One region of the Streptomyces sp. NPDC088707 genome, then DNA from elsewhere that is predicted to be linked to it. Evidence: riboswitches for the same ligand, from Rfam matches in the RefSeq annotation. Region 1 holds a riboswitch; the other holds the start of a gene.
The links. Region 1 has a riboswitch for S-adenosylmethionine ahead of ACIP84_RS17210 (aminotransferase class V-fold PLP-dependent enzyme). Riboswitches for the same ligand answer to the same signal wherever they lie in the genome.

Region 1 (3,891 bases):
TTCCGGCGCTGGGGCGTCGTCCCCGCCGAGCTGATGAGCGGCGACCCCCGCGCCCTGCTCACCCCGCTGACCGCGCTCTTCGTCCACGGCAGCTGGCTCCACCTGCTGGGAAACATGCTGTTCCTGTACGTCTTCGGGGCCATGGCCGAGGAGCGCATGGGTCCCGTCGAGTTCGCCCTCTTCTACCTGGGCACGGGCTACCTCGCGCTGCTCGGGTACGCGGTGGCGCACGCGAACAGCGAGCAGACCCTGGTCGGGGCGTCCGGGGCGATCTCCGGGGTGCTCGGGGCCTTTCTCTTCCTCTTCCCGCGCTCCCGGGTCACCAGTCTCTTCCCGTTCCTCTTCTTCCTGCCGCTGCGCTTCCCGGCCTGGATCGTGCTGATCTTCTGGTTCGTGCTGCAGTGGCTGGCGGCGCGGGCGGCCGGCGCCGGTCCGGGCGTCGCCTATCTGGCCCATGTGGTGGGCTTCTCCGTCGGCTTCCTCTACGCCTGGGGGCGCTACCGGGGTGGGGATAGAGTGAAAGCCCCAACCGCGGCGACCGAGGGAGAAAGCCAGCCGTGATCACCGCGATCGTGCTCATCAAGACCAGCGTGGACCGCATCCCCGAGATCGCCGAGTCGATCGCCGGGCTCGACAGCGTCAGCGAGGTCTTCTCGGTGACCGGCACCTACGACCTCATCGCCATGGTCCGCGTGCCCCGTCACGACGACCTGGCGGACGTCATCCCCGGCAGCATCAGCAAGATCCCGGGCGTCGAGGCCACGGACACGCATGTCGCCTTCCGTACGTACTCCCAGCACGATCTGGAGGCGGCCTTCGCCATCGGTCTGGAGTCCTGAGACCGCGTTCACGGCATGCTGAAGGGGGCCTCCCGCTGGGAGGCCCCCTTCACCCGTACGAGTGAGTGATCAGCCGCGATCGGGGACGCAGCGGCCGTCCTCGGTACGGTACTTCCACTGCGCGCCGTCGCGGACGAGCTCCTTCACGGCGCCGACGAAACGCTCCACGTGCTCGTCCGGCGTACCGGCGCCGAAGCTCACCCGGATGGCGTTGAGCGACCTCTCCCCCGGGGCCGCCTCGGGGGCGCCGCACTCGCCCGGGTCCTGCGGGTCGCTGCCGAGCAGCGTGCGGACCAGCGGGTGGGCGCAGAAGAGACCGTCGCGGACGCCGATGCCGTACTCGGCGGAGAGCGCGGCGGCGAAGTGGGAGCTGTTCCAGCCCTCCACGACGAAGGAGATGACGCCGACGCGCGGCGCGTCGTCGCCGAACAGCGAGAGCACCTTGACCTCGGGGACCTCGGCGAGTCCCTCCCGGACCTTGGCGATCAGGTGCCGCTCACGCTCGACGAGGGTGTCGAAGCCGGCCTCGGTGAGCGCCTTGCAGGCGGAGGCGATGGAGTAGACGCCGATGACGTTCGGGGAACCTGCCTCGTGCCGGGCCGCGGTGGTGTGCCACTCCACGTCCACACCGCCGTCGGCCCGACGGGCCACCTTGCGGGAGGCGCCGCCGCCCGCGAGGTAGGGCTCGGAGTCCTGCAGCCAGTCGGCGCGGCCCGCGAGGACGCCGGAGCCGAAGGGCGCGTACAGCTTGTGCCCGGAGAAGGCGATCCAGTCCACGTCGAGCTCCTGGACCGAGACCGGGTGGTGGGGCGCGAGCTGGGCGGCGTCGAGCACGATCCGGGCGCCGTGGGCGTGCGCGGCGGCGGCGAGCTCCTTCACCGGCCACAGCTCACCGGTGACGTTGGAGGCGCCGGTGACGCAGACCAGGGCGGGGCCGTAGGGGTCGCGGTCGGCGAGCGCCCGCTCCAGGGTGGCGACGGCCTGCTCCGGGGTGCGCGGGGCGTTGAGGTAGGTGACGCGGGCGTCCCGCCAGGGCAGCAGCGAGGCGTGGTGCTCGGTCTCGAAGACGAAGACCTGGCAGTCGGCCGGGAGCGTGGCGGCGAGCAGGTTGAGCGAGTCGGTGGTGGAGCGGGTGAAGACGACCTGGTCGCCGGGGCGGCAGTCGAGGAACTCGGCGACGGTGACGCGGCTGTTCTCGAAGAGGTCGGTGGAGAGCTGGGAGAGGTACCCGGCGCCGCGGTGGACGCTGCCGTAGTAGGGGGCGTACGCGGCGACGTCGTCCCACACCCGCTGGAGAGCGGGGGCGCTGGCCGCGTAGTCGAGCGCCGCGTAGGTCACCTCGCCGCCGGTGACGAGCGGGACGGTGACGTCCCGGCCGAGCACCGGGAGCGGGGCGGCGCAGCAGGGATCGGCCGATTCGGCGGCGGTCTCGGCGGAAGCGGTCTCGACGAGGGTGGCGGCGGGGGTGGCGGCGGTCTCGGCGGTGGCGACGGCGTCAGGGCGTGCGGACATGGCGGTATCTCCCGGCGGGCGGTGCGGAATGGCTTCGGTGATCCCGTACGCGGCCGGAGAGGGCGGGGTACGGGTGAGAGGCCTCGGAAGACACGGGTGCACAGGTGCACGGGGAGACTCAGGGGTACACGGGGTACGCGGAAGTGACCCTGATCCGATGATCCGAGGGTGAAGAAGGGGCGTACTCGCCCTATCGCATTCGCTTGCTCACGGAAAAAGCTCCTCGAGAGACCAGGACCCCTGGTGTTCGAGGGGTCCGCGCTTGCCGTAGACCTCGCTGCCTACGGCCTGGTCATCACCCGGGGCACCCCGCCACGGACGGAGGGTTGCCGGACAGCAAGCCGGGGCCAAAACGCTGTCACTCGTGACCTGTAGAGCATCCTGCCACATGATCGCCGAAGCGCAAGACCCCGGTCCGCATACTGGACCGGGGTCGTGGGCGTGCGCCGTGCGGAGGTCAGGCGTTGCTGGCGGCGACCCAGCGCTCCAGGGCCCGGCGGGCCTCGCCGGAGTCGATGGCCTCCGCGGCCTTCTCCATGCCGGCGCGGATCTGCTCCACCAGGGTGCCCTCCCCCGGCGCGAGCGCGGTCAGCGCCGCCGCCGAGTTGAGCAGCACCGCGTCCCGTACCGGACCGGTCTCCCCCGCGAGCAGCCGGCGGGCCACGTCGGCGTTGTACGAGGCGTCCGCGCCGCGCAGCGCCTCCACGGGGACGAGGTCGATGCCGACGTCCCGGGGGTCGAAGGCCTCCTCCCGCACCGCACCGTCGCGGACCACCCAGACCCGCGAGGTGGCGGTGGTGGTCAGCTCGTCGAGGCCGTCGTCGCCGCGGAAGACGAGCGCGGAGGAGCCGCGCTCGGCGAGCACCCCGGCGACGATGGGGGCCACCCGGGCGTCGGCGACACCGGTCGCCTGGGACCGGACGCGGGCCGGATTGGTGAGCGGACCGAGGAAGTTGAAGACGGTCCGGATGCCGAGCTCCTTGCGGGCCGTCGCCACATGGCGCAGCGCCGGGTGGAACTTCACGGCGAAGCAGAAGGTGATCCCGGCCTCCTCGGCGACCTCGACGACCCGCTTCGGGGTCAGGTCCAGGTTGACGCCGAGCTTCTCCAGGACGTCGGAGGCGCCGGAGGCGGAGGACGCGGCCCGGTTGCCGTGCTTGACGACCTTGGCGCCGGTGCCGGCCACGACGATCGCCGACATCGTGGAGATGTTGACGGTCTTGGCGCCGTCGCCGCCGGTGCCCACGATGTCGACGGTGGCGCCGGGCACCTCGATCGTGTTCGCGTGCTCGTACATGGTGCGGACGAGGCCGGTGATCTCCTCGACGGTCTCGCCCTTGGCGCGCAGGGCCACGACGAAGCCGGCGATCTGGGCGTCGGTGGCCTCGCCGCGGAGGATCCGGTCCATGGCCCAGGCGGTGTCCTCCGCGCTCTGGTCGCGGCCGGACAGCAGACCGTCCAGGACGACGGGCCAGGAGCGGCCCGCCGACGTAGGTCCTCCAGCGGGGGTCGCAGCGCTCATGGCAGCTCCTGGTCAGTC
Region 2 (3,891 bases), on a different contig from region 1:
TTGACGAAGCGGCGCAGCTTGCCCTGGTCGTCCAGGACGCGGGCGGCGATGCCCGTGTGGTTCTTCTCCAGGTCCGCGATGACCTCGGCGAGGGTCGCGCCCTCGGCCTGGACCTCGGACTGACCGCCCGTGTAGGTGCGGAGGATGGTGGGGATGCGGACGTTCACGGCCATGTCTTCGAAACCTTTCAGAGGGCCAGGCCGGCGTCGCGGAACGCGTCCAGGCTCGGGCGGATGGTGACGGTCGCCTGAGAGGTGTCGGCCACCGCGTCCAGGGTCTTGAGTCCGTCGCCGGTGTTGAGGACGACGGTCGTGAGGTTCGGGTCGATCAGCCCGTTCTCGACGAGCTTCTTCGTGACGCCGACGGTCACGCCGCCCGCGGTCTCGGCGAAGATGCCCTCGGTCTGCGCGAGCAGCTTGATCGCGTCCACGACCTGCTCGTCGTTCACGTCCTCCACGGCGCCGCCGGTGCGGCGGGCGATGTCGAGGACGTACGGGCCGTCGGCCGGGTTGCCGATCGCGAGCGACTTGGCGATCGTGTTCGGCTTCTGGGGCCGTACGACGTCGTGGCCGGCCTTGAAGGCCACCGACACCGGGGAGCAGCCCTCGGCCTGCGCGCCGAAGATCTTGTACGGCCTGTCCTCGACGAGGCCCAGCTTGACGAGCTCCTGGAGACCCTTGTCGATCTTCGTGAGCTGGGAGCCGGAGGCGATCGGGATGACGAGCTGGTCGGGGATGACCCAGCCGAGCTGCTCGCAGATCTCGTACGCCAGCGTCTTGGAGCCCTCGCCGTAGTACGGGCGGAGGTTGACGTTGACGAAGCCCCAGCCCTCGCCCAGCGGGTCGCCGATGAGCTCGGAGCAGAAGCGGTTGACGTCGTCGTAGTTGCCCTCGATGGCGACGAGGTCACCGCCGTAGACACCGGCCATGACGACCTTGCCCTGCTCCAGGTCGTGCGGGATGAACACGCAGGAGCGGAAGCCGGCGCGGGCGGCGGCGGCGCCGACGGCGCCGGCCAGGTTGCCGGTGGAGGAGCAGGAGAGGGTGGTGAAGCCGAAGGCGCGGGCGGCCTCGATGGCCTGGGCGACGACCCGGTCCTTGAAGGAGTGGGTCGGGTTGCCGGAGTCGTCCTTGACGAAGAGCTTGCCGGGGGCGACGCCGATCTCGCGGGCGAGGTTGTCGGCCTGGACGAGCTTGGTCCAGCCCGGGTTCAGGTTGGGCTTGTCGGCGACGTCGGCGGGGACGGGCAGCAGCGGGGCGTAGCGCCAGATGTTGGCGGGGCCGGCCTCGATCTGCTTGCGCAGTGCCTCGGGGTCACCGGTGGGGAGGTCGTACGCGACTTCGAGCGGTCCGAAACAGAGTTCGCAGGCGAAGATCGGGCCGAGCGGGAAGACTTCACCGCATTCGCGACAGGAGAGTCCGGACGCGGGACCGAGGTCGACCGAGGTGGCGGGGGTAGCAGTCTGTACAGCCATGGAGGCGAGGCCCTTTCTCCTCATCTTTCCCATGACGAATTTTTCGTCATGAGACGGATTTGGCACCTTCCCTAGCCGGGGGCCTCGCGCATGAAAGCTGTGCCCGTCAGGGCTCCACCTGGGGTGGTGGCCGGGAGACGGGTGGGCGAGACAAACCGACTGGAGGGTTGCCGGGGCTTCAACGGGCCGTTTCCCTCTGCCCCTCTGGATGAGCGGTATTCGATTGTGAAGCGCGGTGGACTTTCGTTCCTGCGCTCCGACGCGGGCGGCACCCCGACGTGCATCGGGCATCCGCGTTGTTCAAGACTGTAACCGAAGGCCCGGACGCTTGGACCGGCCGTCCGAACCGCGAGATGGAGATCACGTGCTGGAAGAGGTGGAGCGCTGGCTGGACCGGCGGTCCTGGTCCGTGGCGGACCGGCCGCTGGAGCGGATCCTCGCCGCGAAGCGGAACACGAAGGTCAGCGTCGTCCTGCCGGCGCTGAACGAGGAGGCGACGGTGGGTGACATCGTCGCCGTGATCCGGCGCGAGCTCATGTCGGAGGCGGTACCGCTCGTCGACGAGCTGGTGGTGATCGACTCGGGCTCCACGGACCGTACGGCGGTGGTGGCGGCGGCGGCCGGGGCGCGGGTGGTCGCGCGGGACGCGATACTCCCCCGGATACCGGCCGTGCCGGGCAAGGGCGAGGTCCTGTGGCGGTCGCTGATGGTGACCACGGGGGACGTGGTGTGCTTCGTCGACGCGGACCTGCGGGACTTCTCGGCGGACTTCGTGTCGGGGATCGTGGGCCCGCTGCTCACCGACCCGGACGTGGACTTCGTGAAGGCGATGTACGACCGCCCGTTCGGAGACACCCCTGGTCAAGGGGGTCGGGTGACGGAGCTCGTGGCCCGCCCTCTGCTCAATCTGCACTGGCCGCAGCTGGCCGGCCTCGTACAGCCGCTGGGCGGCGAGTACGCGGCGCGCCGGTCCCTGCTCGAACGGCTGCCCTTCCCGGTCGGTTACGGGGTGGAGCTCGGGCTGCTCGTGGACGCGCTGCACACGGTGGGTCTGGACGCGCTCGCGCAGGTGGACGTGGGGGTGCGCAAGCACCGGCACCAGGACGGGCAGGCGCTGGGCCGGATGGCGGCGGCGATCTACCGGACGGCGCAGCTGCGGCTCTCGCGGGGACATCTGGTGCGGCCTCTGCTGACGCAGTTCGAGCGGGGCGAGAAGGGCTTCGAGCCGCGGACGTACGCGGTGGACACGGAGGAGCGGCCACCGATGGCCGACATCGTGGAGTACGCCCGCCGCCGCGTGGCGTAACGCCCCATGATGATCTGTTTTGCCTACATTGCCCTTTTATGCGCTTCAGACAACATCACCTGGGCAGGGTGCTCGCGGCCGTCGTGGCCGTCGGACTGACGGCGGGCTCGCTCGCGTTCACCGCGGCGGGGCCGGCCGCGGCGGACGTGGTCGAGCCGTTCGGCAAGCGGTACGGCGAATCGCTGTACGGCGACTTCACGACCATCGGGAACACGGTCATGGGCTGTCCGACCGCCCCCGCCGACCTGGCCGCCCGCTGTGCGCTCGCGGCGACCGGCCAGGGCGCGGACAACGACGACACCTTCGTGATGCGGCGGCTCGACGCCGGCGCCCTGGGGAGCGCGTACGGCTCCAGCACCGGCCGGGTGCGGATCCCGGCGGGCGCGGAGGTGGCGTACGCCCGGCTCTTCTGGGGCGGCAACGACGGCACGTACAAGGGCCCGAGCGGGGCGCAGCTGAAGCGCTGCGACATCTCCGGCGCCGACGTCGAGCGCTCGCCCGGCGACCCCACGACGACCGCCCCGGTGATCAGGGTCGGCACCGGCGCCGCGACCCCGGTCTCGATCGACAGCATGGTCGCCGACCCGGCCGACACCGACGGCCCGCACTACTACACGGGCGAGTCGGACGTGACGGCGGCGTTCGCGGGCACCTCGGGGACGGACGCACAGGTGGCCGTCGGCAACATCTGGGCGCCCGGCGGCAAGGGCTGCGTGGCGGGTTGGTCGCTGACCGTCGTCCACCGGTTCCCGGGCCCCGACCCGGTCCGCGCGCCCGAGCGGCGGAACGTGTACGTGTACGGCGGGCACGTCCTCCAGCGCTCCTCCTCCCCCGCGACCACGATCACCGTGGACGGCTTCCGCCGGAGCGGCGGCAAGGCGCGGGCGAGCGTCACCGCGTACGAGGGCGACCGGAACACCCCGGGTGACACCTTCCTCGTCGACGGCAGGAACGTCACCGAGGCCCACACGGGCAGCACCGGCAACTTCTTCATCAGCGGGGACGACGGTGCCGTCGCCCCCGACCTGGTCGACAACCTGAGCATCGACGCGAAGGCCTTCGACATCCCCGACGGCGCCGTCCCGCAGGGCGCCACCTCGGCCGATCTGAC

Region 2: linked by a shared signal. The riboswitch ahead of thrC (threonine synthase) and the one ahead of ACIP84_RS17210 (aminotransferase class V-fold PLP-dependent enzyme) in region 1 are both predicted to bind S-adenosylmethionine.

The regions. Positions count from the first base shown of each region.
Region 1 covers NZ_JBIVLV010000005.1:162,094-165,984, reverse strand. The annotation lists gene ACIP84_RS17220 (rhomboid family intramembrane serine protease) at 1-561, shown strand, start outside; gene ACIP84_RS17215 (Lrp/AsnC family transcriptional regulator) at 558-839, shown strand; gene ACIP84_RS17210 (aminotransferase class V-fold PLP-dependent enzyme) at 909-2,351, opposite strand; SAM riboswitch class IV at 2,605-2,721, opposite strand; gene trpD (anthranilate phosphoribosyltransferase) at 2,809-3,873, opposite strand.
Region 2 covers NZ_JBIVLV010000011.1:53,283-57,173, reverse strand. The annotation lists gene ACIP84_RS29385 (MoaD/ThiS family protein) at 1-173, opposite strand, end outside; gene thrC (threonine synthase) at 188-1,498, opposite strand; SAM riboswitch class I at 1,492-1,689, opposite strand; gene ACIP84_RS29375 (glucosyl-3-phosphoglycerate synthase) at 1,839-2,780, shown strand; gene ACIP84_RS29370 (hypothetical protein) at 2,819-3,891, shown strand, end outside.